Regions from separate parts of the Diaphorobacter sp. C33 genome, predicted to be linked through region 2. Evidence: predicted binding sites of a transcription regulator. Region 2 holds the regulator's gene; each other region holds the start of a gene.
What was found. Region 2 encodes NrdR, which represses ribonucleotide reductase genes. Its sites were predicted from a motif close to CACNANATNTNGTG; they were not measured.
Positions count from the first base shown of each region.

Region 1: a site for NrdR is predicted at 3,558-3,571, ahead of QY917_RS11225 (ribonucleoside-diphosphate reductase subunit alpha). Genes of this name have one in related genera too.
Region 3: a site for NrdR is predicted at 2,317-2,330, ahead of QY917_RS14320 (ribonucleoside triphosphate reductase). Genes of this name have one in related genera too.

Region 1 is NZ_CP129980.1:2,362,596-2,372,253, forward strand. Features, by position in the region: gene QY917_RS11210 (PAS domain-containing sensor histidine kinase) at 1-1,199, shown strand, start outside; gene QY917_RS11215 (sigma-54 dependent transcriptional regulator) at 1,215-2,723, shown strand; gene ampD (1,6-anhydro-N-acetylmuramyl-L-alanine amidase AmpD) at 2,704-3,303, shown strand; gene QY917_RS11225 (ribonucleoside-diphosphate reductase subunit alpha) at 3,660-6,578, shown strand; gene QY917_RS11230 (ribonucleotide-diphosphate reductase subunit beta) at 6,717-7,907, shown strand; gene QY917_RS11235 (histone) at 8,088-8,726, shown strand; gene QY917_RS11240 (carbohydrate kinase family protein) at 8,823-9,658, opposite strand, start outside.
Region 2 is NZ_CP129980.1:1,484,294-1,493,951, forward strand. Features, by position in the region: gene QY917_RS07035 (DUF748 domain-containing protein) at 1-2,869, opposite strand, end outside; gene QY917_RS07040 (lytic transglycosylase domain-containing protein) at 3,588-4,427, shown strand; ZMP/ZTP riboswitch at 4,472-4,631, shown strand; gene glyA (serine hydroxymethyltransferase) at 4,666-5,910, shown strand; gene nrdR (transcriptional regulator NrdR) at 5,923-6,372, shown strand; gene aroC (chorismate synthase) at 6,449-7,549, opposite strand; gene QY917_RS07060 (CBS domain-containing protein) at 7,643-8,098, opposite strand; gene QY917_RS07065 (O-acetylhomoserine aminocarboxypropyltransferase) at 8,197-9,510, shown strand; gene QY917_RS07070 (alpha/beta fold hydrolase) at 9,510-9,658, shown strand, end outside.
Region 3 is NZ_CP129980.1:3,048,493-3,058,150, reverse strand. Features, by position in the region: gene QY917_RS14325 (EAL domain-containing protein) at 1-2,049, shown strand, start outside; gene QY917_RS14320 (ribonucleoside triphosphate reductase) at 2,345-4,372, shown strand; gene nrdD (anaerobic ribonucleoside-triphosphate reductase) at 4,463-4,654, shown strand; gene QY917_RS14310 (anaerobic ribonucleoside-triphosphate reductase activating protein) at 4,644-5,342, shown strand; gene QY917_RS14305 (hypothetical protein) at 5,465-6,313, opposite strand; gene recQ (DNA helicase RecQ) at 6,505-8,364, opposite strand; gene QY917_RS14295 (homocysteine S-methyltransferase family protein) at 8,528-9,562, shown strand; gene QY917_RS14290 (glycine zipper family protein) at 9,610-9,658, shown strand, end outside.

The sequences.
Region 1 (9,658 bases), 880 kb from region 2:
TCATCGTCGCCTATCTAGTGCATCTGCTGGCCGCCAAGCTCACCAGCGAGCAGCAGATGGCCCGGCGCAGCCAGATGGATGCGCGCACCCACCGCGCGGTCAGTGCCCTGGTGATGCAGCACGTGGCCGATGGCGTGCTGGTGCTGGACCTGCATGGCCAGGTCCGCCTGGCCAACCCTGCGGCGTTGCTGATGCTCGGCCACAAGATCTCCGGAGACTCCTCCCTGACGCTCACCCACACGGCGGCCTTCAAACCCCTCATGGATCTGGCGTGCGCCACTTTCCAGATGGAGCGTCCCCAGCATGCCGATGTCAACGTCCTGCACGATGGCCAGATCCCCATGGCCCTGCGCGTGCGCGCATGGCTCACCCACACGCAGGACACCCCGGACGACTCTCCGGGGGAGCCGCTGTGCGTGATGTTCCTGCACGACCTGCGCGAGATGGAAGCGCGCCTGCGCACGGAGAAGCTGGCCGCCATGGGGCGCATGTCAGCCGCCGTGGCACATGAGATCCGCAACCCGTTGGCAGCGATCGTGCAAGCCAACGAACTGCTGGACGAAGACCTGGACGACCCCACACAGAAGCGCCTGACACACATGGTGCGCCAAAACGCCGACCGGCTGGTGCGCATCACGGAAGACGTACTGGACATTGCGCGCGTGCAGCACCAGATCCACCAGGCCAGCTCCTCCACCGTGGCACTGGATGCCACCGTGCAGCAGGTGTGGAACGACTGGACGGCGCAGGACCCCGCACGCCGGCAGGGGCAATTGGTACTGGACGCGGGCGCGGCGCAGGTGGAGTTCGACGCCGAGCACCTGCGGCGCGTGCTGGTGAACCTGCTGGACAACGCATTGCGCTACAAGGGGCCCGAACCCGACTCGCTGTGCCTCGCGACGCGCGCCACCCCCGGCGGGAAGGCCGGCGTGCAGGTGTGGAGCGATGGCGCACCGCTGGACAAATCGGTGGAGCGGCATCTGTTCGAGCCTTTCTTCTCATCCGAAAGCCGCTCCAGCGGGCTGGGCTTGTACATCTGCCGCGAGCTGTGCCAGCGCCACGGGGCGGCCATCGGTCACCAGCGCACCACACGCAGCCTGGCGCGCGGCGAGGTGGCGGGAAACGCCTTCACTGTGACCTTCCGCAGCCTTTCGCGCCCTGCGGACAGCACATCACTGTTTGACACAATCGTGGTCTGACACGGCCCACAGACCATGAATGCATCCACCGCCTCCATTCTTGTCGTCGATGACGAACCCGATCTGCGCACCCTCTATGAGCTGACCCTGCTGCGCGAAGGCTACCGCGTGGAAACCGCCGCCAGCGTGGACGGCGCGCGCCAACAGCTGCAGACGCAGAAGTTCGATGTCGTGATCACCGACATGCGGCTGCCCGACGGCTTCGGCATGGACTTGCTGCACGACCTGCGCAGCCAGCAGCGGCGTGAACGCTGCGTGGTCATGACGGCCTATGGATCGGCCGAGAACGCGGTGGAGGCGCTGCGCGCGGGCGCGTTCGACTACCTGACCAAGCCCGTGGACCTGAAGCAATTCCGTGCCGTGGTGGCCTCGGCGGTGCAGGGTATTGGCGCCGTACTGGCGGCGCCCAAAGCCGCCCGCCCCGGCGCACGCAACGTCACGCAGTGGCCGGACATGCAAGATCCTGTGCTGGATCGCCTGATCGGCGACTCCGAAGCCATGCGCAATGTGAAGCAGCGCATCGCCAAGGTGGCGCGCAGCATGGCCCCCGTGCTGGTGCGTGGCGAGTCAGGCACGGGCAAGGAACTGGTGGCCCGCGCGCTGCACGCCAGCAGCCAGCGCTCCGAAGGCCCGCTGATCGCCGTCAACTGCGGCGCGATTCCCGAGAACCTGCTGGAGGCAGAGTTCTTTGGCGCGCGCAAGGGTTCCTACACCGGCTCTACGCACGACCGGGAGGGCTACTTCCAGGCCGCCCGTGGAGGCACGCTGTTCCTTGACGAAATTGGCGACCTGCCGCTGCCCATGCAATCCAAACTGCTGCGTGCGATCCAGGAGCGCACGGTACGGCCCCTGGGCTCCACGCAGGAAGAAGCCGTGGACGTGCGCATCGTCAGCGCCACGCACCGAGACCTGGCCGCTGACGTGCAGGCGGGGCGCTTCCGCCAGGATCTGTATTACCGGCTGAATGTCATCGAACTGCTGATCCCACCGTTGCGCGAGCGGCGAGAGGACCTACCCGCGCTGTGCGAGGCCTTGCTGGCCCGTATCGAGCAAGAATCGGGTGTGGCCGTTCCCCGCCTGACGGAAGAAGCGCTGCGGTGCATCGCACAGCACCCGCTCACCGGCAATGTGCGCGAGCTGGAAAACCTGCTGCACCGCGCGGTAGCCCTCAGCGATGGCCATGAGCTGCACGTTGAAGGCGCGCCAGCCTCCACCGTGGAGGCACCGCCGCCCCTACCGCAGCCCGTACCGTCCGCACCAGCCATCGCGCAGCCCGCTGAGCCGCACGCGCCCCCTCGTTGGTCCGGCATCAGCGAAGGCATGCCCCTGCCCAACGATCTGCAAGCCTGGCTCGACCAGCAGGAACGGGAAATACTCGTGCGCGCCCTGCGCGAGGCGGGTTTCAACCGCACGGCCACCGCAGCCCGCCTGGGCATCAGCCTGCGCCAGATCCGTTACCGGATTGCCCGGCTGCACATCGAGGTACCGCAAGACGGCGACAGCCATGGCGACGCGCAGCCCTGAGCCTGCGGCCCGGCGGCCTGCCTGGCACGGCGGCTGGTTCGCGAATGCGAGACGCATGGACTCGCCCAACCACGGGCCACGCCCCCCGCAGGCCAGCGTGGACCTCATCGTGGTGCATTCCATCAGCCTTCCCCCCGGGCAGTTTGGCGGGGACCATGTCCACCGGCTTTTCATGAACCAGCTGGACTGGGGCGCCCATCCTTATTTCCAGCAGATTCGCGGCCTGGAAGTGTCGACGCATTTCTTCATCACGCGCGCAGGTGTGCTGTGGCAGTTCGTGGACGTGGGCCGACGCGCCTGGCACGCGGGCCGTTCCCACTACCGGGGGCGCGATGCCTGCAACGACGACTCGATCGGCGTTGAGCTCGAGGGGCTGGAAGGTGGGAGCTTCGAGCAGGCGCAGTACGCCACCCTTGTGACCCTTTGCAAGGCGCTGCGGCAGCGCTACCCCGTGCGCTACATCGCAGGGCATGAGCACATCGCCCCTGAACGCAAACACGACCCAGGCCCTGGGTTTGACTGGCGTGTACTTCATGGTGCCTTCGCCGGCACGGGTGTTCTTTTTCCGCCGGGGTGCTGATCCCTCCTGCCACGCGGACGCATTGCCGCACTTTGCGCCTTCGCCTCGCCTTCACTCCGCATGATGAAGTTGCACGCGCGTTTGCGCGCAAGATCGGCCAGCATGCCGCACCATGGCTCAAGCCGTCGGATGCGGGCCTGATCCTACGGGGGCTGCGACGGCAGTAGAAGGCCCAGGCGTTCAATCACGACGAAACGATCTCGCCAGCCTCTTACGGGGATACACTACCCCTAGTGTCTTGAACCATCAAGACACACTAGATATAGTGTGCGGCGACAGTCTACGCCGCCGTTTCGCCGGCCGAAGGTGACTGCCCGTCCGCCTGGCCATTTCTCCGAACACCTCCGAGGACCTCCATGCACGCTGCGCCCCTATCCGTTCCTGTTGACACCCCATCGCCTGCGCGGGCCACCCCGTCGGCCACGCCCACCGGGGCCCATCCACTGATGCACTACCAGATCATCCGCCGCAACGGCGCCGTGGTGCCCTTCGAGCCGCAAAAAATCGCCGTGGCGATGATGAAAGCATTCCTGGCCGTTCACGGGGCACAGGGAGCAGCCTCGGCGAGCGTGCGCGAAGTGGTGGATCAGCTGACCCGGGCAGTCGTGCGCGCGCTGATGCGCTCGCGCCCCGCGGGAGGAACGTTCCACATTGAGGACGTGCAGGACCAGGTGGAGCTGGGCTTGATGCGAGGCAGCCATCATGAGGTGGCACGCGCCTACGTGCTCTACCGCGAGCGCCGCGCGCAAGAACGCGCACAGAAGAAGGAACAACTGCTACCCCAGATGCCGGCCCTGTATGTACAGGACCAAGGTCAGCGCGTGGAGCTTGACATTCTGCGCCTGCAGAGCCTGGTGGAAGCCGCATGCACGGGCCTGGGATCGGACGTCCAGGCCGCGCCCATCATCGCGGAGACCATGCGCAACCTGTACGACGGCGTACCCATGGACGAGGTGTACAAGGCATCCATCCTCGCGGCGCGCACCCTGATTGAGAAAGATCCCGGCTACACCTACGCGACGGCACGACTGTTGCTGCACACCATCGTGCGCGAGGTATTAGGCCGCGACGTGAATCCCGCCGACATGGCCCTGGCCTACGCCGACAATTTTCCACAATTCATCCGCCAGGGCGTGGACAACGAGTTGCTCGACCCGCGCCTGATGGAATTCGACCTGCAGCGCCTGGGAAGCGCACTGAAGGCAGAGCGCGACCTGCAGTTCGACTATCTTGGCCTACAGACGCTGTACGACCGCTACTTCCTGCATGTGCGCAAAACGCGCATCGAGCTGCCTCAGACCTTTTTCATGCGCGTGGCCATGGGACTGGCGCTGCGCGAGGACGACCGCAACGCCCGCGCCATCGAGTTCTACGAACTGCTCAGCTCCTTCGATTTCATGAGCAGCACGCCCACGCTGTTCAACAGCGGCACATTGCGCTCGCAGCTGTCCAGCTGCTACCTGACCACGGTGCCCGACGAGCTGGAGGGCATCTACGAATCCATCAAGGAAAACGCCCTGCTGTCCAAGTTCGCGGGCGGCCTGGGTAACGACTGGACACGCGTACGCGCCCTCGGTGCACGCATCAAGGGCACGAACGGCGAGTCGCAAGGCGTGGTGCCGTTCCTCAAGGTGGTCAACGACACGGCCGTGGCCGTGAACCAGGGCGGCAAGCGCAAGGGTGCTGTCTGCACCTACCTGGAAAGCTGGCACCTGGACATCGAAGAATTCCTGGAGCTGCGCAAGAACACCGGCGACGACCGGCGACGCACACACGACATGAACACGGCCAACTGGATTCCCGACCTGTTCATGAAACGCGTAATGGAAAAGGGCCTGTGGACACTGTTTTCCCCCTCGGATGTCCCTGAGCTGCACGACCTGTACGGACAGGCCTTCGAAAAAGCCTACATCGCCTACGAGGCCAAGGCCGAGAGCGGCGAGCTGCCCCTGTTCAAACGCGTACCGGCCGTCGACCTCTGGCGCAAGATGCTGTCCATGCTGTTCGAGACCGGCCATCCCTGGATCACCTTCAAGGACCCGTGCAACATCCGCTCTCCCCAGCAGCATGTAGGCGTAGTGCACAGTTCCAATCTCTGTACCGAGATCACGCTCAACACCAGCGATGCCGAGACGGCCGTGTGCAACCTGGGATCGGTGAACCTCGCGCGCCATCTCAAGGACGGAGGCATCGACCACGACAAGCTGCGCAAAACCGTGAGCACGGCCATGCGCATGCTGGACAACGTGATTGACATCAACTACTACGCCGTACAGAAGGCCAAGGACTCCAACCTGCGCCACCGCCCCGTCGGCCTGGGCCTGATGGGGTTCCAGGACGCGCTGTATGAACTGCGCATCCCCTACGCAAGCGACGCCGCAGTGGAGTTTGCCGATACCTCCATGGAGGCTCTCTGCTATTACGCCTACTGGGCCTCAACCGATCTCGCCCAAGAACGGGGCCAATACTCCAGTTACCAGGGTTCTCTGTGGTCCCAGGGCATCCTGCCGCTGGATTCACTGCAGTTGCTGGAACAGGAACGTGGCGGGTACGTGGAGGTGGACCGTACGATCCGTCTGGACTGGGACATGCTGCGCGCCAAGATCGCGCAAGACGGCATGCGCAACTCCAACTGCATCGCCATTGCGCCCACAGCCACCATCTCTAACATCGTTGGCGTGGACGCCTCCATTGAGCCCTCCTTCGGCAATCTCTCCGTCAAATCTAACCTCTCGGGAGAGTTCACGGTCATCAACCAGTACCTGGTGCGCGACCTGAAGCAGCTGGGCCTGTGGGACGACGTGATGCTCATGGACCTCAAGCACTTCAAGGGGTCGCTGCACGCGATCGACCGCGTTCCCCTCACCGTCAAGGCACTGTATGCCACGGCCTTTGAAGTCGCTCCCACCTGGCTCGTCGAAGCGGCGGCGCGTCGACAGAAATGGATCGACCAGGCGCAGAGCCTGAACATCTATATGGCCGGCGCCTCAGGCAAGAAGCTCGACGAGACATACAAGCTTGCGTGGATACGCGGTCTGAAGACCACTTACTACCTGCGCACGCAGAGCGCGACGCATGTGGAGATGAGTACCGTGAACACACGCCAGCTCAATGCCGTCGCGTCTGGCGCAAGCGACACGGGGGAGGGAACGATGGCACCAAGCTCGGCATTGAACGCTGCCGTGGCTGCAGCGCAGGCACAGGCTGCTGCCATCCCTGCGACCGACGTGAAGTTCTGCGCCATTGACGACCCCGGCTGCGAAGCCTGCCAGTGATGCCGTGCGCATGCGGGCGCAGCGTGACACTCCGTCGCCTCGTTCGCATGTGTCGTGAAGCAACAGATCACGCCCGGCAACGCTTCGGTGCTTTTCATTTTGAAGCACTGCTTCCATAATCCGACCACTGGAAAACCTATGCTCACCTGGGACGACGAAGTCAAGCCCTCATCGCAAAAACTCTTGGACGGCAGTCACTCCAACGACCGCCCTGTGGAGCCTCCGCCAAACGGTTTCCAAACACCCGTGTTGCAGTCCGTCGCCAGCACTTCGACGCGCACTGCCCCTACCGCGTCTGCAGCACCCCAACACCGCCGCGTGTCTGCGGTCGACAAACGCATCATCAACGGCCAGACCGACGTCAACCAGTTGGTGCCGTTCAAGTACAAGTGGGCGTGGGAGAAATACCTCGCCACCTGCGCCAATCACTGGATGCCGCAGGAAGTGAACATGACGCGGGACATCGCACTCTGGAAGGACCCGAACGGCCTGACCGAGGACGAGCGGCGCATCGTCAAGCGCAACCTGGGCTTCTTCGTCACGGCCGACTCGCTGGCCGCCAACAACATCGTTCTAGGCACCTACCGCCACATCACGGCGCCGGAATGCCGGCAGTTTCTGTTGCGCCAGGCGTTCGAGGAAGCCATCCACACCCATGCGTACCAGTACATCGTGGAGTCACTGGGCTTGGACGAAGGCGAGATTTTCAATGCCTACAACGAGGTCCAGTCCATCCGCGACAAGGACGAGTTCCTGATCCCCTTCATCGAAGCGATCATGGATCCGCGCTTCACGACCGGCACACCCGAGAGCGACCAGACACTACTCAAGTCGCTGATCGTTTTTGCCTGCCTGATGGAAGGTCTGTTCTTCTACGTGGGTTTCACGCAAATCCTGGCACTCGGCCGCCAGAACAAGATGACCGGCGCTGCCGAGCAGTACCAGTACATCCTGCGCGACGAGTCCATGCACTGCAACTTCGGCATCGACCTGATCAACCAGCTCAAGCTCGAAAACCCACATCTGTGGACGGCCGAGTTCAAGGACGAGATCAAGGCCCTGTTCATCAAGGCAGTGGAACTGGAATACCGTTATGCCGAAGACACCATGCCGCGTGGCGTGCTGGGTATGAACGCCTCCATGTTCAAGGGCTACCTGCGCTACATCGCGAACCGCCGCGCCACACAGATCGGGCTGGAAGCGCTCTTTCCGAATGAAGAGAATCCATTCCCCTGGATGAGCGAGATGATTGATCTGAAGAAGGAACGCAACTTCTTCGAGACGCGCGTCATCGAGTACCAGTCGGGCGGCGCCTTGTCCTGGGACTGACATCTTCGTAGACCAGGCCATGATTTTTCAACCACGCTCCGCGCACACAGCACCGTTCGGCGCTGTGGCTTTGGGGCGTTTCCGCATTCGTGGTGACGCATATTCAGTCGTCGCCATGGATCGCTCCACGCCCAATGCAGGCGTGGGGTGCTCTTTGCAAATCGACCCAAGGAGAAAATGATGGCAACTGCGAAGAAACCCGCTGCAAAGAAAGCAGCTCCCGCTAAGAAGACGGCTCCAGCCAAGAAGGCTGCAGCGCCTGCCAAAAAGGCCGTAGCAGCCAAGAAGGCAGCGCCCGCCAAGAAGGCAGCCGCTCCTGCCAAAAAGGCCGTAGCAGCCAAGAAGGCAGCGCCCGCCAAGAAGGCAGCCGCTCCTGCCAAAAAGGCCGTAGCAGCCAAGAAGGCAGCGCCCGCCAAAAAGGCAGCCGCTCCTGCCAAAAAGGCCGTAGCAGCCAAGAAGGCAGCGCCCGCCAAGAAGGCAGCCGCTCCTGCCAAAAAGGCCGTAGCAGCCAAGAAGGCAGCACCCGCCAAGAAGGCAGCCGCTCCTGCCAAAAAGGCCGTAGCAGCCAAGAAGGCAGCACCCGCCAAGAAGGCAGCCGCTCCTGCCAAAAAGGCCGTAGCAGCCAAGAAGGCAGCACCCGCCAAGAAGGCAGCCGCTCCTGCCAAAAAGGCCGTAGCAGCCAAGAAGGCAGCGCCCGCCAAGAAGGCAGCCGCGCCCGCGAAGAAGGCTAAGGCTCCTGCCGCAGCGCCTGCTCCTGTCGCGCAAACAACGCTGAACCCGCAAGCCGCATGGCCCTTCCCTACGGGTGGCAAGCCATAAGGCTACGGGACAGTCCAGCCTACGACCCGGTGCTTGCACCGGGTTTTTTTATGGCGAATCCGCAGTCAGAAACGCTGCTTCAATCCCGGCGCTCGCTCAGTCAGGTTGAAAGTCCAGCTGGTAATTCTGCGGGCCGCGTTGCGCGATCTTGAGCGCGCCCAGCCGGTTGCCCAACTGAGCGCAACGTGCCAGGGTCCACCCCTTCTCCAGGCCGTAGAGCAAACCGCCACGCCAGGCATCCCCGCAGCCCGTGGGGTCCACCACCTGCGCCGGTTGCACAGGGGGAACATGCGTCCTGACACCCTGTTCCCAGATCTCACATCCCTGTGCTCCCAGTGTGACGATCAGGCCGCGGACCCGATGCGAGATCTCTGCCAGGCTCCAGCCCGTACGGTCGCACAACATCTTGCCTTCGTAGTCATTGACGGCGATCCAGCTCGCCTGCTTGATGAATCGACGCAGGTCTGCGCCATCGAACATGGGCAACCCCTGTCCCGGATCGAACACGAACGGAATGCCCGCCTCGACGAATTGCGCCGCGTGCTGCAGCATGGCCTCACGGCCGTCCGGCGCGATGATGCCCACGTGCGCACCCGCCCCGGGCGGGATGCGGTGCAGGTGGGCCTGCATCATGGCACCGGGGTGGAACGCCGTGATCTGGTTGTTGTCCCGATCGGTCATGATCATCGCCTGGGCGGTGTATGTATCCTCCACGCGGCCGACAAAGCGGGTGTCGACGCCGAGTTGCTGCAGTCGCGCCAAGTATTCGCCGCCATCAGCGCCCAGCATGGCCATGGGCAGCGGGTTGCCTCCCAACAGCTTGAGGCTGTATGCGATATTGCCAGCGCATCCTCCAAAGTCGCGGCGCAATGTGGGAACGAGAAACGACACATTCAGGATATGCAGTTGCTCGGGCAATATTTGCTCTGCAA
Region 2 (9,658 bases):
GCAAGATCTTGTACGCCACGTCCATGCTGAGCTTGCCCTTCTCGATCCCATGACCCGCGTACTTGATGCTGTAAGGCGACAACGGGGGCAACTCAAGGTCACGCATGCGCCCCTGAATATCCAGCGCCAGGGGCTTGACCAGCGGGTTGATGCGGCCGGTGACTTCCAGTGACGCCGTCCCCTGGGCGCGACCGCGCAATTCCAGGTCGGCCATCTGCGGCGCTGCCCCCGCCTCCGGCGACACCGAGGAAAATGCGCTCAACCGGCCCGTGAGCGCACTCAGGTCGGCAGAGTAGTTGGGTTTGATGAAGTAATCCGTGAAGCGCACTGACCCATTGGTCAGCGCCACGGGACCAAAGCGGATCTGCGGAGCCGAAGGGGCCGCTGCCGGAGCGGCGGGCGCAGCGTTCGATGCCGCAACCGCGTCTTCCGCTGCCGAAGCCTTGCGAATATCCTGCAAATTGATGCGGCCGTCTTCCTGCACGATGATCCGTGCGAAGAAATCGCTGAGCGCCGTTTCCTTCACATCCAGAGACACAGGCTGGTCTGGCTGCAAATTCATCGCCACTCCGCGCAACGCCAGGGATTTCCAGCGCAGCAGATCCTCGCCCCGCGCGCCTACGCTCCGCTCGCCGGCCTTCGTCTCCTCAGGCATGTCCAAGCCAGCCTTGGCGCGCACGCGCACCTCGTCCAGCGACACATCCCCCTTGACCGAAACAGTGGCGCCGGCATTCCCCTGGACATAGCGCACGTCTCCGTCGAAGCCACCATCGGCGCGGAGGATGTCGACATTAAGCTCCTGCCCTACATAGGGCTCCAGCGCGTGCAACGGCAGGTGTTGGGCGCGTACCTTGCCCTGCGCCGTCAGAACGGGCGCCATCGCCACCGAGCCCTCGTAGCGCAATCGCCCGGATTCAGTCCTCCCTGCACCCACCCGGCCTTCCAGGCGCAATGACGTGGGAGTGACCCGCCCGTCCGCATAAGCGAAATCCCGCGCGTGCAGTTGCAGATCGAACACATTCAGCGCTACGGCGCTCTGCGCTACCGCGTCGCGCAAAGCCACTGCTGCGCCATCGATCTCCAGGGAAGCCAGCCCCATGGACCAGGGAAGACCCGCAGCCTTTGGAGCGTCCGCGTTGGGCCCCTTCACCCCCGGGGGCGACACGCCCCACTGTTCAAACATCCACTCCCCCGTGCGAGTGCGCGACAGCAGCAGGCGCGGCCTCTGCAACGAAATCCGCTCTACCGATACGGCGCGCTGGGGCCAGCGTACCCAGGCATTGCCCGCTTCCAGCCGGCTCCACGCGGCCAGTGAATCCTCAGGCGCGTCCTTGATTCCTGCGCTCTGCAGTGGAACGCATTGTTCCTTGGAGGCGCAACGCAGCGCCAACTTATCCACGGACAACGCAGCCACCTTCGCCAGCACGACATCGCCATGCCGTGCTATTCCCAGGTCCGCATCCACGGAACCTTCCACGCGGGGTTGCAGCACGCCCGCCAGATAGGGCGCAGCGATGGACAGCGGCAGGCCCTTGATGGAAAGGGCGGCCTGCGCCTGCGAGGCACTCACTTGGCCCAGCACAGCCAATCGCGCGGATTCGCTGCTGCCGGCGGCCGCAGACTGCCTGAGGGAAGCACTCGCACGCAGTTGCGTGGGCTGTTCCAGCGGCAAGGCAATGGACGACGCTTCTACCTGCAGGTCTTCCACCTCCCACGCGGCGATCCCCCGCGGCAGGCTGGCATCGGTCCATTGGATGAAGCCATCCCGCAAACCCACCCTGGCGATATGGACACGCCAGGGCTCCGCAGACTCCTTTGTCTGTGGCGCTGGGTGCTCGTCCCTGTCGGCCCGTGGCAATCCCGCAAGCTTTACTTCACCCGCCTCATTTCGGCGTACATGTGCACGCGCGCCGCGCCATTCCAGCAGATCAATGTTGATCCTGCGCCGCAGGGGCTCCGCCTCCTTGAATACGGCACGCATTTCCTCGAATTGCAGCAAAGGCTGCTCCTGCGCATCGGTGGCATGTACCCCGCTCAGTTGCACATCCCCGGAAATCAGCAGTCGAGGGGTCTCCCGCTGCTCGAACCCTAGTTGAACATCCGCGCCCAATCGCCCCGCCTTGAGCCGCACCGGCACGCTGGGCGGCAGGTAGCGGCCGAAGGGGGCCAGGTCGAAATTCTCAATATGCAGGCGAACCTCGGCTTGCCTGGCGCCCGTGAAGAGAGTGGCCATCGCTGAGGTATCAAAGGTGCTGCCGTTGAGCTCAAAAGCCAGGCGCGGCGTCACCTTGACCTCGCGGTCCGCAGAAAAACTGCTCAGGAAAGGAACGTCCAGTTCCACGCGGCGCAACGTGTGCACCACCTCCACCGTACGGTCATCGAATTCGACGACACCACCCTTCAATGCGATATTGAAGAGCGCGAAATGTGCCGGCTCCGCGGCTGATTTCTCGCCCTGCGGCTTCGCCGCCATGAGCGCGAGCAGGTCGTCCACGTCATAAACCCCTGGGGCCAATTGCGTGACACGAACTACCGGGTCGTCTACCTGCAGCGCATCGATCACTGGAGCGCCCCGCCAAAGGGATTGCAATTCAGCGTCTATATAGATGCGGCCCACCCGTACCTGCTCTGAACTGCCATCCTTTGACGCCAGGGCTACGCCGTGCAAAGTGGCCTCCAAAGTCCAGGGCAAAAACTCCACCCGTTCGACCGTCAGCTTGCGCCCCAGCGCTTCACTCGCATGCCTTTCAATCTGCGACTGCGCCAGCGGAGGGACCACCAGCCAACCGAGCAGCCACGCGCCGCCCCAGCACAGCACCAACCATGCAAATCGACGAATCCAGGGGTTGTTCTTGATGACTTGCAGCACGCGGCACCTATTCTGTTGAGCTACCAACGCAATGGGACCGGTCCCGCGCTGACGCAGGCAGGTAAAAAAACGCAAAAAAAGAAAGCCCGGTGTCGAACTTCTTCGTACACCGGGCTTGACGGCTGACACAACGGTCTTTCGCCATCTTTTTGCGCTTGGGAGAGGATCGTCTCAAGCGCAGGAGGCAAGGGATTGCCTCCAGGGGTTGCCTTGGAGGAGATCTCATGTGACGCGGCACTGTCTGCCATTCATCGCACTGATCGCCCCGTTTGGCGGATGCCTGAATCGTTCAGGCGCCTCAAAGATAGCAAATTCGAGCGCGCGTTCCAACAGCTTTTAGCAATGAAAAATTTCATGCAATTGACTGTTTCATCAAGCAGTTGAATTGCTTGCGCACAGACCCCTCTTAAAAGGACATGCGCGAAAAATCTGTGCTTTCCCACAGATTGAACAGAACTTTTTGTTCTAAAAAATTCAAATGTTAGTGTTGACCTTGAATTTGGAGACCTCCTAGAATCCGCCAGCCCTCAACCAAGGCCTAGTAAAAACCCTAGCCGCTACAGATTTCGGCTACGACAGTCAACAGATTCCCCTGGGCCTAACGGGCCTAAACGGACTGAACGGCATACCCACCCAGACCCCTCCGTCTGGCAGGACCGGACTCCTGAGCAACCACGACAGTGCTCTTCGCTCAGGAGCCGACTTAGAAAGGAAAGCTATGACAGCGTCAGGAAATGTGATTGCCGGCGTCCGCACGTTTGCGGCCGATGTGATCAACGGTTTTCTGGAAGTGACACACAGCGGCTTCGCCCTGCTCGGGCTGGGCGTCGTCTTCGGCGTAATCACACTTACGGCACGCCCGGACCTGCGCCAGGCAGGAGAAGAAGAACTCATGGGCTGGCTGCAGGCCCGCCAGGAAGCCGTAGTGGGCTTCCCTATGGAGCCTGCCGCAAGCGAGCGGGCAGTAGCGCTCAACCCCAAGGAGTTGCCGCGGGAACAGGCTGCCGTGGCCTACTGGCTCAGCAAGAAGTACCGCGTGGCGCCCGAACCGCTGGCGGCACTGGTCACCGAGGCGTATGAAATCGGCGCGCGGACCAAACTGGATCCCACCTTGATCCTGGCCGTCATGGCCGTGGAATCGAGCTTCAACCCGTTTGCACAAAGCCCGGTAGGTGCGCAAGGCTTGATGCAGGTGATGACGCGCGTGCATACCGACAAGTACGAAGGCTTTGGTGGGCACCTGGCGGCATTCGATCCCGTGGCCAACCTGCGCGTGGGCGTGAAGGTGCTGCAGGAGTGCATCGCGCGCGCCGGCTCGCTGGAGGGCGGGCTGCGTTACTACGTCGGCGCAGCCAACCTGCCCGACGACGGGGGCTACGCCGCCAAGGTACTGGCGGAGCATTTCCGGCTGCGCCAGGTCGCCAATGGTCGCACGGGCGTTTCTCCCGCCGGCCCAGTGAATCCACCTCTCTTGTCCACCAAGGCTCCTGCCACACCGGAAGCCGCACCTGCAACCCCTGCCACTGGCGAGAAGGTGGCCCTGCTGAGCGGCCTCTGAAGGAACCTACTCTGGCACTGATGAAGGGCGTGCTCAGCTACACTAGCAGGGCACGCAACTGGCGATAGGCGCGGAGGTCTTCCGGGACACCGCCGCTGACGTGGACACCGGCAGGAAACAGCGTTTTTCTGCAAACCACTGGGGAGCGTGCCGCGCGGCAGGCACCAGCCCCGCAGCGATCCGTCGTTCGCCTGGGCAGCCCTTGATTGCCAAGGGACACTTAGTTCATCGGACTGCCATGTACCAACGCAATATTCTTGTCGAACAAACCGATCCCGAGGTGTGGGCCGCCATCCAGGCCGAAGACCGCCGCCAGGAAGAGCACATCGAGCTGATCGCCAGCGAGAACTACGCCTCGCCCGCCGTGATGGCCGCTCAGGGCTCGCAGCTCACCAACAAGTACGCCGAAGGCTACCCTGGCAAGCGCTACTACGGCGGCTGCGAGAACGTGGACGTGATCGAGCAGTTGGCCATCGACCGCATCAAGCAACTCTTCGGCGCTGAAGCGGCCAATGTGCAGCCCAACTCGGGTTCGCAGGCCAACCAGGCTGTGCTGATGGCCTTCCTGAAGCCCGGCGACACCATTCTGGGCATGAGCCTGGCCGAGGGCGGCCACCTCACGCACGGCATGCCGCTGAACATGAGCGGCAAGTGGTTCAACGTAGTCTCCTACGGACTGAACGACAAGGAAGAGATCGACTACGACGCGCTGGAAGCCAAGGCCCGCGAGCACAAGCCCAAGCTGATCATCGCCGGCGCCTCCGCCTACGCCCTGCGCATCGACTTCGAGCGCTTCGCGAAGATCGCCAAGGAAGTCGGCGCCATCTTCTGGGTGGACATTGCCCACTATGCCGGCCTGGTCGTCGCGGGCGAGTACCCCAACCCGGTGCCGTTCGCGGACGTGGTGACCTCCACCACGCACAAGAGCCTGCGCGGCCCGCGCGGCGGCATCATTCTGATGAAGGCTGAGCGCGAGAAGGCCATCAACAGCGCCATCTTCCCCGGCCTGCAGGGCGGCCCGCTGGAGCACGTCATCGCCGCCAAGGCCGTGGCCTTCAAGGAAGCCCTGTCACCCGAGTTCAAGCAGTATCAGCAGCAGGTGACCAAGAACGCCAAGGTGTTCGCGGAAACGCTGATCCAGCGCGGACTGCGCATCGTGAGCGGTCGCACCGAAAGCCACGTGATGCTGGTGGACCTGCGCGCCAAGGGCATCACCGGCAAGGAGGCCGAGGCAGCCCTGGGCAAGGCCCATATCACGATCAACAAGAACGCGATCCCCAACGATCCCGAAAAGCCGATGGTCACCAGCGGCATTCGTGTGGGCACGCCCGCCATCACGACACGGGGTTTCAAGGAAGAGGAAACGCGCCTCACGGCCAACCTGGTGGCCGACGTGCTGGACAATCCGCATGACGAGGCGAACCTGGAAGCCGTGCGCGCCAAGGTGCACGCGCTGACCAGCCGCTTCCCGGTCTATCGCTGATCGACCACCGCGATGAAGTGCCCCTTTTGCAGCCATCAGGAGACGCAGGTCGTCGAGACCCGCGTCTCCGAGGACGGGGACTTCATCCGCCGCAGGCGCCAGTGCGGCGCCTGCGACAAGCGCTTCACGACCTACGAACGACCGGAAGTCAACTTCCCCACGGTCGTCAAGAAGGACGGCCGCCGCGTCGAATACGACCGCGAGAAACTGCTGGGATCGTTCAAGCTGGCGCTGCGCAAGCGCCCGGTGAGCACAGTGCAGATCGACTCGGCCATCGAGCGCATCGAGGAAAAGCTGCTCAACCTGGGGCAGCGCGAGATTCTGTCCAGCCGCATCGGCGAGCTGGTCATGCGCGAGCTGAAGAAGCTCGACAAGGTGGCCTATGTGCGCTACGCCAGCGTGTACCGCAGCTTCGAGGACATCGACGAGTTCCGTGCGCTGGTGGACGAAGTCCGCAAGTAAGCCGCAGCTCTCCCATTGCTCTTCTATTGATAGCTGGCAGCACCCACTGGGCGGGCGCTACAGCCGTTTTTGACCATCACCCCAGGCGGACTGCCGGAATCGGAGCCACGGCCTGCACCACGTCGCCGCATTGCGCACGGTGGCGCAGCGCATGGTCCATGATGACCAATGCAAGCAACGCCTCGGCGATCGGCGCGGCGCGGATGCCCACGCAGGGGTCGTGGCGCCCCTTCGTGATCACCTCGGTACTCTGGCCGTGGATGTCGATGGACTCGCGCGGGCTGATGATGGAACTGGTGGGCTTGATGGCCAGCGACACCTCGAGGTCCTGCCCGGTGCTGATGCCGCCCAGCACGCCACCCGCGTTGTTGCTGGCGAAGCCCGTGGGCGTGAGCGAATCGCCGTGCGTGGTGCCGCGCTGGGCCACGCTGGCAAAGCCTGCACCGATCTCCACACCCTTCACGGCGTTCAGGCCCATCATCACATGGGCGATGTCGGCGTCCAGCTTGTCGTACAGCGGCTCGCCCAGCCCCACGGGCACGCTGGTGGCCTGCACACGAATGCGCGCGCCGCAGGAGTCGCCAGACTTGCGCAGCGCGTCCATGTAGTCCTCGTAGGCCTGCACGTCGGCCACCGGTGCGAAGAAGGGGTTGTGCGGCACATGCTCCCAGCTCTCGAACGGGATGGGCAGCTCGCCCAGTTGGGTCATGCAGGCACGAAAGCGGGTGCCGTATTTCTCGGCCAGCCATTTCTTGGCCACCGCGCCGGCGGCCACGGTGGGTGCCGTGAGGCGCGCAGACGAGCGGCCGCCACCGCGCGGGTCGCGCAGGCCGTACTTGTGCCAGTAGGCATAGTCGGCATGCCCCGGGCGGAAGCTCTGCGCGATGTTGCCGTAGTCCTTGCTGCGCTGGTCGGTGTTGCGGATCAGCAGCGCGATGGGCGTGCCGGTGGTCTTGCCCTCATATACGCCCGAGAGGATTTCCACCGCATCCGGCTCGTTGCGCTGCGTCACATGGCGGCTGGTGCCGGGGCGGCGGCGGTCCAGGTCGGCCTGAATGTCGGCCTCGGACAGTTCCATGCCGGGCGGGCAGCCGTCGATCACGCAGCCGATGGCGGGGCCATGGGATTCACCAAAGTTGGTGACGCAAAAAAGGGTACCGAGTGTGTTGCCGCTCATAGGAGTGCGATTATCCCTGAGCCACTGTTACTACCAAAAAAATAGCTGCCAGCGCTTGATTGACAAGCGCTGGCAGCTATTTTGATCACCAAATCAGTTGGCCGGCCGCGATTCTTCCTGCGGCCAGTCGCGGATGTAGGCCTTGAGCAGCTTGTTCTCGAAATTCTGGCTGTCCACCACGGCCTTGGCCACGTCGTAGAAGCTGACCACGCCCATCAGCATGCGCTTGTCCATCACGGGCATGTAGCGCGCGTGGCGGCCCAGCATCATGCGGCGCACCTCGTCCATGTCGGTCTCCAGGGTGCAGGTCAGCGGCGCGTCGTCCATGGCGGTACGCACCAGCATGGTGCCCACGCCGCCACCATTTTTCGTCAGCGCCTGGATCACCTCGCGGAAGGTGAGCATGCCCACCAGGTCGCCATGTTCCATCACGACCAGCGAGCCGATGTCCTTCTCGGCCATGGCATCCACGGCGCGGGCCAGCGGCTCGTCGGGATGCACGGTGTAGAGGGTGTTGCCTTTGAGGCGCAGGATGTCGCTGACTTTCATGGGGAGTCTCCGAAGGGTTCTGCAGGCGCTGCATGCAGCCCGATAGCGAATAAATATAGCCCACAATGGCGCACAAATTCACCACTTTGGAGACATGAATGCCCGGATATTCCGACCCCGGCTTCGACACGCTGGCCCTGCACGCCGGCGCGCAGCCGGACCCCGCCACAGGTGCGCGCGCCGTGCCGATCCACCTGAGCACCTCGTTCGTCTTCGAGTCGAGCGACCATGCGGCGGCCCTGTTCAACCTGGAGCGCCCGGGCCATGTGTACAGCCGCCTGAGCAACCCCACCAACGCGGTGCTGGAGCAGCGCGTGGCGGCGCTGGAAGGCGGCGTGGGGGCGATTGCCGTGGCCAGCGGGCAGGCCGCGCTGCACCTGGCGATTGCCACATTGATGGGCGCAGGCAGCCACATCGTGGCCAGCACGGCGCTGTATGGCGGCAGCCAGAACCTGCTGCACTACACGCTGCGCCGCTTCGGCATTGACACCACCTTCGTGAAGCCCGGCGACATCGACGGCTGGCGCGCCGCCATCCGCCCCAACACCAAGCTGTTCTTTGGCGAAACCGTAGGCAACCCCGGGCTGGAGGTGCTGGACATCCCCACGGTCGCGGACATTGCGCATGAAGCTGGCGTGCCCCTGCTGGTGGACTCCACCCTCACCTCGCCGTGGCTCATCAAGCCCTTCGAGCATGGCGCGGACCTGGTGTACCACTCGGCCACCAAGTTCCTCTCAGGCCATGGCACGGTGATCGGCGGCGTCGTGGTCGATGGCGGCAGCTTCGACTGGGAAGGCTCCGGCCGCTTCCCCGAGCTGACCCAGCCCTACGACGGCTTTCACAACATGGTGTTCACCGAGGAGAGCACCGTGGGCGCCTTCCTGCTGCGCGCTCGCCGCGAGGGCCTGCGCGACTTCGGCGCCTGCATGAGCCCGCACACCGCCTGGCTGATCCTGCAGGGCATCGAGACCCTGCCGCTGCGCATGGAACGCCACATGCGCAATACCGAGAAGGTGGTGCAGTTCCTGGCCAGCCACCCGTTCGTCGAGCGCGTGGGCCACCCGCTGCTCGAGTCCCACCCCAGCCACCAGCTCGCGCAGCGCCTGCTGCCGCGCGGCGCGGGCTCGGTGTTCAGCTTCGACCTCAAGGGCAACCGCGAGCAGGGCAAGACGTTCATCGAGACGCTCAAGCTCTTCAGCCACCTGGCCAATGTGGGTGACTGCCGCAGCCTGGTGATCCACCCCGCCTCCACCACGCACTTCCGCATGAGCGACGAAGCGCTCGCCGCGGGCGGCATCAGCCAGGGCACGATCCGCCTGTCGATCGGGCTGGAAGATGCCGACGACCTGATCGACGACCTCAAGCGGGCACTCAAGGCTGCGGAGAAGCAAGCGGGAAAGGCAGGTGCGTGATGTACGTGCAAGTCAACGGCGCACAGACCTACTGTTACACCGGCGGCAAGCCCTTCGATGCCGCCAAGCCCACCGTGGTGTTCATCCACGGCGTACTCAATGACCACAGCGTCTGGGCGCTGCAAAGCCGCTACATGGCCAACCATGG
Region 3 (9,658 bases), 1.6 Mb from region 2:
CTGGCGCATGCCCAGACCCTGACCGGCAGCGCGCTGGCCGTGCTGTACTTCGTGCACGACGACGCACGCGGCACCTCGCTGGCCGCCTGCTCGCACGAGAACGCCCCGCCCGACATGCCGCCGTGGGAAACCGCCCTGCGCGAACGCCGCGCCGTGGTGACGAACGCGCCGCACGATGCGGCGGCTGGGAGCGCACCGGGCGGCGCGACGGCCCGCTGGGCTTGCGTGCCCGTAGTGGAAGGCGGCAGGCCGCGCCTGCTGCTGGGCGTGGCCGGCAAGGCGCAGGACTATCACCCACGCGACGCACAGGCGCTGCAGACCGTGGCCGACGCCCTCTGGAAGCACACGGCCCAGCGCCGCCAGGAGGCCGTCATCCACCGCCTGTCGGAGGCGCTGGACCAGAGCCCCAGTCCGGTGGTCATCACCGACATCGACGCCAGCATCGTCTACGTCAACAAGGCCTTCAGCGAAGTCAGCGGCTACGGCGCACAAGAGGTGCTGGGCCGCAACCCGCGCGTGCTGCAGTCGGGACTGACGCCGCGGACCACCTATGCCGATATGTGGACCAAGCTGCCGCGCGGCCTGCCCTGGCAGGGCGAACTCATTAACCGCCGCAAGAACGGACAGGTCTACACGGAAAACGCCTCGCTTTACCCCGTTCGCGACGTGTTCGGCGAAGTGACGCATTACGTCGCGCACATGGAGGACATCACGCAGCGGCGCGAGGCGGAGGAGCGCATCCGCGCGCTCTCCAACTACGACACGCTGACCGGCCTGCTCAACAAGAAAGCCTTCGACGAACAGTTGACGCAAGCCATCGACCGCGCCGACGCAAGCCACGAACGGGTGTCGGTGCTGTGGTTCGACCTGGACAACTTCAAGCTGGTGAACGAAACCCTGGGCCACGCGGCCGGTGACGAACTGCTGTTGGAGATGGGCAACCGGCTGCGCGCCTGCCTCGCGCCGCACATTCCCGTGGCGCGCTATTCGGGCGATGCGTTCACGGCCATCGTGCCCCTGGCGGACCAGGCGGCGGTGGCGCTGCTGGCGCAGGATGCGCTGGCGCAGCTGCAGACCACGCTGCAGATCCACGGCCATGCCGTTTCGGTCAGCGCGTCGGCCGGCATCGCCGTCTACCCCGACGACGCGCGCACCGCCAGCACCTTGGCGTCCGCCGCGGAAGTGGCGATGTACCGCGTCAAGCAGGACGGGCGCAACGGGCTGCGCTTCTTCGCACCCGAGATGCAGGCGCACACGCAGCGTTCGCTGGAGCTGGCCGCTGGCCTCAAGGACGCGGCGCACCGCGGCGAGTTGTTCCTGGTGTTCCAACCCCAGCGCACGCTGGGCAGCGGCGCGCTGGCGGGCGCCGAGGCGCTGCTGCGCTGGCGCCATCCGCGCTGGGGGCTGGTGTCTCCGGCCGAGTTCATCCCGATCGCCGAACAAAGCGGCTCCATCGTGGCCATCGATTTCTGGGTGGTGGAGCAGGTGGCGCAGCAGTTGCGCGCCTGGGATGCCGCGGGCCTGCCGCCGCTGGTGGTGGCGGTGAACGTATCGGCTGCGCAGTTCGCGCGGCCGCACTTCGTCGAGGAGCTGGTGCGCATCCTGCAACGCATGGACATTTCACCCCAGCGCATCGAGGTGGAGCTGACCGAGGCCGTCGCGCTGAAGAACCCCGAGCAGGCCGAGACCACCATCCGCCGCCTGCATGAGGTGGGCTTTCGCGTGGCGCTGGACGACTTCGGCACGGGCTATTCCTCCATGAGCTACCTCAAGCGCTACGCCATCGACAAGCTCAAGATCGACCAGTCCTTCGTGCGCGAACTCGCCCACCAGGCCAGCGACCAGGCCATCGTGACGGCCATCATCAAGATGGCCCACAGCCTGCGCATGGCCACCATTGCCGAAGGCGTGGAGACGGCCGAGCAGGCCGCGTTGCTGCAGGCCTGCGGCTGCGACGAAATGCAAGGCTACTGGTACAGCCGGCCGCTGGAGCCCGCCGCGTTCGAGGCCTTTGTGCGCAATGCGCAGGCTGGCGTCGAGTTGGCCTGACACGCGTCGCGCCGCACGCAACCCGGTTGCTACTGTTTTAATAGCTTCCAGCGCTTACCCCTCCAGCGCCAGAAGGCCAAAAGGCGTCAAACCCTCCACGGCGCCCCGATCCCCCGCCCAGCCTCTCGGGCGCGGGCCTGCTGCGGCCCCACCCCGTGGCACGCGGGCCACAAGCCGCGCACCGCACCCCCCCTCTGCACAGGCCCTTTTCTGCCCTGCGGTTTGTGCCTGATCAAACTACCTATAGTGTTTGATAGGTATGGTGAACACTATATGTAGTGTTTTAAGGGTTGCCATGACACCACCATCTCCGATCGTCGCCAGCCTGCCGCGCGACGTCATCCAACGCAACGGCGAGCGCACGCCTTTCGATGCTGTGCGCATCCAGTCGGCCATCGCCCGGGCCGGCCAGGCCACGGGCGAGTTCGGCGAGGACGAGGCCCGTCTGCTCACGGCGCAGGCCACCAAGGTGCTGATCCACCGCTTCCATGGCGAGGCGCCGGCCATCGAGCAGATCCAGGACGTGGTGGAGCAGACGCTGATCGCCGCCAACCATCTGCAGACCGCGCGCGCCTACATGGCCTACCGCCAGCGCCACGCCACCCTGCGCGCCGACCGGCAGACGCTGGTGCATGTGGAAAGCTCCATCAACGAGTACCTCACGCGCGCCGATTGGCGTGTGAACGCCAACGCCAACCAGGGCTACTCGCTGGGCGGGCTGATCCTGAACGTGGCAGGCAAGGTGACGGCCAACTACTGGCTCTCGCACGTCTACGCGCCCGAGATCGGCGAGGCGCACCGCAATGGCGACATCCACATCCACGACCTCGACATGCTCAGCGGCTACTGCGCCGGCTGGTCGCTGCGTACGCTGCTGCACGAGGGGCTGAACGGCGTGCCGGGCAAGGTGGAGGCGGGGCCCCCGAAGCACATGAGCTCCGCCGTGGGGCAGATCGTGAACTTCCTCGGCACGCTGCAGAACGAATGGGCGGGTGCGCAGGCGTTTTCGTCCTTCGACACCTACATGGCGCCCTTCGTGCGCAAGGACGGCATGGACTATGCCGCCGTGCGCCAGTGCATCCAGGAGCTGGTCTACAACCTCAACGTGCCCTCGCGCTGGGGCACGCAGACGCCGTTCACCAACCTCACCTTCGACTGGACCTGCCCCGAGGACCTGCGTGAGCAGGTGCCGGTGATCGGCGGCGTGGAGATGCCGTTTTGCTACGGCGAGCTGCAGGCCGAGATGGACGTCATCAACCGCGCCTACATCGACGTGATGACCACGGGCGACGCCAAGGGCCGCGTGTTCACCTTCCCCATCCCCACCTACAACATCACGCCCGATTTTCCGTGGGAGAGCGAGAACGCCGTCGCCCTGTTCGACATGACGGCCAAGTACGGCCTGCCGTACTTCCAGAACTTCATCAATTCCGAGCTGTCGCCCAACATGGTGCGCTCCATGTGCTGCCGCCTGCAGCTGGACCTGCGCGAGCTGCTCAAGCGCGGCAACGGTCTGTTCGGCAGCGCCGAGCAGACCGGCAGCCTGGGCGTGGTCACCGTCAACTGCGCACGCCTGGGCTATCTGCACGCGGGCGACGAGGCGGCCCTGCTGGCGGCGCTGGACCGCCTGCTGGAACTGGGCAAGCAGAGCCTGGAGGTCAAGCGCAAGCTCATCCAGCGCCTGATGGACCAGGGCCTGTTCCCGTACACCAAGCGCTACCTGGGCACACTGCGCAACCACTTCAGCACGCTGGGCGTGAACGGCATCAACGAGATGGTGCGCAACTTCACCGGCGGCGCGCACGACATCACCAGCGACTGGGGTCACCAGTTCGCCCTGCGCCTGCTGGACCATGTGCGCGCGCGCATCGTGCAGTTCCAGGAAGAAACCGGCCACCTCTACAACCTGGAGGCCACGCCCGCCGAAGGCACCACCTACCGCTTTGCCAAAGAAGACAAGAAGCGCTGGCCCGCCATCCTGCAAGCCGGCACCGAGGCGCAGCCGTACTACACCAACTCGTCGCAGCTGCCCGTGGGCTTCACCGACGACCCGTTCGAGGCGCTGCAGCGGCAAGAGGCGCTGCAGGGCAAGTACACCGGCGGCACGGTGCTGCACCTGTACATGGGCGAGCGCATCTCCAGCGGCGCTGCCTGCCGCGAGCTGGTGAAACGGGCGCTCACCCACTTCCGCCTGCCCTACATCACCGTCACGCCCACCTTCTCCATCTGCCCCACGCACGGCTACTTGGCGGGCGAACACCCGTTCTGCCCGCGCTGCGACGAGGAGCGCCTGGCCGCCAAGCGCGCGCGGCTGGCGGCGTGATTTGAATGAAATTTGCCTCTAGCGCTTATGTAGCAAGCGTCAAAAGCTATTGTTTTTGAAGTTCTTCCACCACCAACCCAGGAGTTTGTCATGACCCACTTTTCCGCCACCGAGAACACCGCCCTGGCCACCGCCGTGCAGCTGACCGACGCCGAGCGCCAGCCCTGCGAGGTCTGGACGCGCGTCATGGGCTACCACCGCCCCGTGGCCAGCTTCAACACCGGCAAGCAGGGCGAACACAACGAACGCCAGTTCTTCGCCGAGCCGGGCCGTGCCTGCTAGGACCAGCCACACCGCCGCCCAGGCGCTGCGCGTCGGCGGCATCACGCCGCTGACCACCATCGACTTTCCCGGCAGGCTGGCCGCCGTGGTGTTCTGCCAGGGCTGCCCCTGGCGCTGCGGCTATTGCCACAACGCCGGGCTGCTGGACGCGGCCGCACCCGCGCCGCACCGCTGGAGCGAAGTGGAGCAACTGCTGCACACGCGCCGCGGCCTGCTGGACGGCGTGGTGTTCTCGGGCGGCGAGCCCACGCTGCAGGCCGCCCTGCCCGACGCCCTCGCGCGCGTACGCGCCCTGGGCTTTGCCACCGGCCTGCACACGGCCGGCATGTACCCCGAGCGGCTGCAGGCCCTGCTGCCGCTGCTGGACTGGGTGGGCCTGGACATCAAGGGGCCGCCGGCACATTACGACGCCATCACTCGCACGCCGGGCAGTGGCGACCGCGCTTGGGAGTCGCTGCGCTGCGTGCAGGCCAGCGGTGTGGATTACGAGTGCCGCACCACTTGGAACCCGACTCTTTTCCCGCCTGCCGATCTCGTCGGCCTGGCACATACCCTGGCAGACGCTGGTGTTACACACTGGGTTGTCCAACGCTGCCTAGCTGCGGGCGATGTTCCCTCAACATCGCCCGGCCCCCTCCAGTTTTCGGGAGTAGAGGAGCGTTTTAAGTCGCTCACTTGGCGAGGCTAGTCGCCTCGAAGGTGGCAGCCCGCTGCTCCTATGAGTACTTACGACCCGGGAAAGCGGTCCTTCCTCAAGCCGCACCTCCCATTACATGCCTCTACTTACTCAGGATACTCATGCCGGTCAGCTCATTGCAGTGAGCTTTGGGTAGCCAGATCGCTCAAGGCCTGCTCCAGCAGCGTGATGTCGGGTTGAGATTGCTCCGCTTCTTTAAAAACAATACCGGTACCAATCGTGGAAGGCGTGGTCAGGCGTCGCACTGATACCAATTGCTCGGTCATGGAGCCGCTCGCGTTCAGCAAATAGCCTTCGCCCTCGTTGACGCTGTATACAAACAAATAACCCCGTTGCAACTGACCCTGAGCATTCAATCTCACGCACAGTACGCCGCCGGCCGCGTTACCGCTAGTTTGATGCTCACAGCCGAACAATCCGTCGGATGAGGCAACAATGCCATTTCCTGTATTAGTGGCTGGCCCACTGACAGTCAGGTTCGCCACTTCCGCTGTGAGACCCAATGGTCCGAAGGACGTGAAGTTCCATATGCCTCGAAGACTAGGCGCGGCAAACGGATACCCAAAATTGAATCGTGCAATCGCCTTCTCAGTTTCTCCGGGGAGGGTAACAAACCCGGTCACGCCGCTAGTGAAACGGAATTGGGCAGTACCCGCGTTACCGGCTTCTTGTCCTGAGAGAGGACCGCTGCCCAAGTGGCGGCCGCCCGCATAGCGCATCAGGGGCGCTGAAACTTGATTGTCGACAAGTCTGCCAGTGGCTAAATAGAAAGTCGGGTGTCCGTTATTTTCGTATGCATACATCTGCAGGACGAAAACGTCATTCTGAACATCAATTGCCAATCCACGACCCGGCTTTCCGTCCAGTTCGGACGTTACGACCCATGTGCCAGTCTGTGGCATGAAAGCATGCACCCAACCGGCGCCTAGCAGTGCGGCCACAGTGATTATTTTCTTGAACATCGCCTGAACTCCTTGGACAACCTCCCAGCGAGGCAGTGTCGTTATAGCAGATGTGTCAATTTGTTTCTTTGACGATACCGGCTAAATGCGTCGCTCGTGACTCGGCAGACATACCGCTGCTTTCCCACCAAAGCATCCTGCCCCCAACAGGAGGCTGTCTCATTTGCGCAGGCTTGCAACGAAGGCCACTGTCAGGCCGCGCCGCACACCCGCAGCACTTCGGCGCCGTACGCCTCCAGCTTTTTCGCACCCATGCCGCTGATGCCCTGCAGATCCTCCAGCGTGGCCGGGTTGCGCTCGGCAATGGCGGCCAGCGTGGCGTCGTGGAAGATCACGTAGGCCGGCAGGTTGTGCTCGCGCGCCACCTCGGCGCGCCAGGCCTTGAGGTTGATGAAGCGCACCTGGGCATCCTGTCCCAGGTTGGCCGCTGCCACCGGCGGGGCGCTGGCACGGCGCGGCTTCTTCGGCCCGGCTGCGGCCGTGGTTTCGCGCAGCAGCACGCTCTGTTCGCCGCGCAGCACGGGGCGCGATCCCTCGGTCAGCGCCAGCGTGTCAAAGCTGTGGCCGCCCTCGGTCGTGACCTTGTGCAGCCCCACGGCGCCGGCGGCCAGCAACTGGCGCAGCACGCCGCGCAGCTGCGCCTCGGAATACTGTGCGCCCAGGCCGAAGGTGGAGAGTTTTTCATGGCCGAACTGCTGGACCTTGTCCGTCGCCTTGCCGCGCAGGATGTCCATGATGTGGCCCGTGCCGAAGGTCAGGCCGCTGGCCTCGTGCACACGGTAGATGGTGGACAGGAGCTTGCGCGCGGCATCCGTGCCGTCCCACACGGCCGGCGGGTTCAGGCAGTTGTCGCAATTGCCACAGGGCTCGGATGTCTCGCCGAAGTAGCCCAGCAGCCGCACGCGCCGGCAGTCCGTGGCCTCGGCCAGGGCCAGCAGCGCATCCAGCTTGCCGCGCATCACGGCCTTGAACTCCTCGCCCGCGGGGCTCTCGTCGATCATGCGGCGCTGGTTCACCACGTCCTGCAGGCCGTAGGCCATCCAGGCGTCGGCGGGCAGACCGTCGCGGCCTGCGCGGCCGGTTTCCTGGTAATAGCCCTCAATGTTCTTGGGCATGTCCACATGGGCCACAAAGCGCACGTCGGGCTTGTCGATGCCCATGCCGAAGGCGATGGTGGCCACCATCACGATGCCGTCCTCACGCAGGAAGCGGTCCTGGTTCTGCTGGCGCACCTCGGCGGGCAGGCCCGCGTGGTAGGGCAGCGCCGTCAGGCCCGCATCGCACAGCGCCTGGGCGAGTTCCTCCACGCGCTTGCGGGACTGGCAATAGACCACGCCGGCCTCGCCCAGGTGCTCGCGGTCGATGAAGCGCATGAGCTGCGTGAGCGGCTCCTTCTTTTCCTCGATGCGGTAGCGGATGTTGGGCCGGTCGAAGCTGCTGACGAACTGCCGCGCCTGCTGCAGCCGCAGGCCCTGCACGATGTCCTCGCGCGTGAGCGCGTCCGCCGTGGCCGTGAGGGCAATGCGCGGCACGCCCGCATAGCGCTCGTGCAGCACCGCGAGCTGGCGGTACTCGGGCCGGAAGTCGTGGCCCCACTGGCTCACGCAGTGCGCCTCGTCGATGGCGAACAGCCCGAGCTGCCCGCGCGCATGCAGACCGTCCAGCAGCGTGAGAAAGCGGTCGGTGGTCACGCGCTCGGGCGCGGCGTACAGCAGCGTGATCTCGCCGCGCGCCAGGCGCCGCTCCACGTCCTGCGTCTGCTGCCAGTCCAGCGTGGAGTTGAGGAAGGCCGCCTCCACCCCCGCCTCGTGCAGCGCGCCCACCTGGTCGTGCATCAGCGCGATCAGCGGCGAAACCACCACCGTCACGCCCAGCCCCGCATCGCGCCGCACGATGGCCGGCACCTGGTAGCACAGGCTCTTGCCGCCGCCCGTGGGCATCAGCACCAGCGCGTCGCCGCCGGCGATCACATGGTCAATGATGGCCTGCTGCGGGCCACGGAACTGCTCGTAGCCAAAGACGTCGTGCAGGACGAAATGCGCGGGGGACAAACCGGTGGACTCTCTTTTTGATAGCTGTCAGCGCTTATTGGATAAGCGCCAAAGGCACTTTTGGCCTATAAAACGCGGCCATGCGGATGGCCCCACCATGGCGCAAAGCCCGTTATTGTGCGCCCGCCACCGCGGGCGGCGCCGGCTTCCTACAATCGGCCCCATGACCCTGCCCCACTACACCCGCGCGCAAGCGCTGCCCGCCATCCTGGAACAACGCATCGCCATCCTCGACGGCGCCATGGGCACGATGATCCAGCGCTTCAAGCTGACCGAGGCGCAGTACCGGGGCGAGCGCTTCAAGGACTTTGCGCGCGACGTGAAGGGCAACAACGAGCTGCTGAGCCTCACGCGCCCCGACGTGATCCGCGACATCCATGAAGGGTATCTCGCGGCCGGCGCCGACCTGATCGAGACCAACACCTTCGGCGCGACCTCGATCGCGCAGGACGACTATGGGCTAGCCGAGCTGGCCTACGAGATGAACCTGGAGAGCGCCAAGCTCGCGCGCGCGGCCTGCGACAAATTCAGCACGCCCGACAAGCCGCGCTTCGTCGCCGGCGCCCTCGGCCCCACGCCCAAGACGGCCAGCATCAGCCCCGACGTGAACGACCCCGGCGCGCGCAACATCACCTTCGAGCAGTTGCGCGCAGCCTACCTGGAGCAGACCCTGGCGCTCATCGAGGGCGGTGCCGACGTGATCCTGGTCGAGACCATCTTCGACACCCTCAACGCCAAGGCCGCGCTGTTCGCCGTGGACGAGGCCTTCGAGCAGACCGGCCAGGTGCTGCCGATCATGATCAGCGGCACCGTCACCGACGCCTCGGGCCGCATCCTGAGCGGGCAGACCGTGACCGCCTTCTGGCACAGCGTGCGCCATGCGCACCCGCTGTCGGTGGGCCTGAACTGCGCACTGGGCGCCACGCTGATGCGCCCCTACATCCAGGAACTGGCCAAGGCCGCGCCGGACACCTTCATCAGCTGCTACCCCAACGCGGGCCTGCCCAACCCGATGAGCGACACGGGCTTCGACGAGACGCCCGAGGTCACCAGCCGCCTGGTGCACGAATTCGCCGCCGAGGGCCTGGTCAACATCGTGGGCGGCTGCTGCGGCACCACGCCGGACCACATCGGCGCCATTGCGCGCGCCGTGGCGCCGGTGGGTACGCGCCGGCTGTTCCAGACCGAAGCCGCCTAGAGCGCACGCCGCATGCGCCCAGCCACCGACTGAGAGGACCCGGCGACATGCAACGCACCCCCCGCACTTCTTTCCCAGCAACTCCCCGCCGGGCCA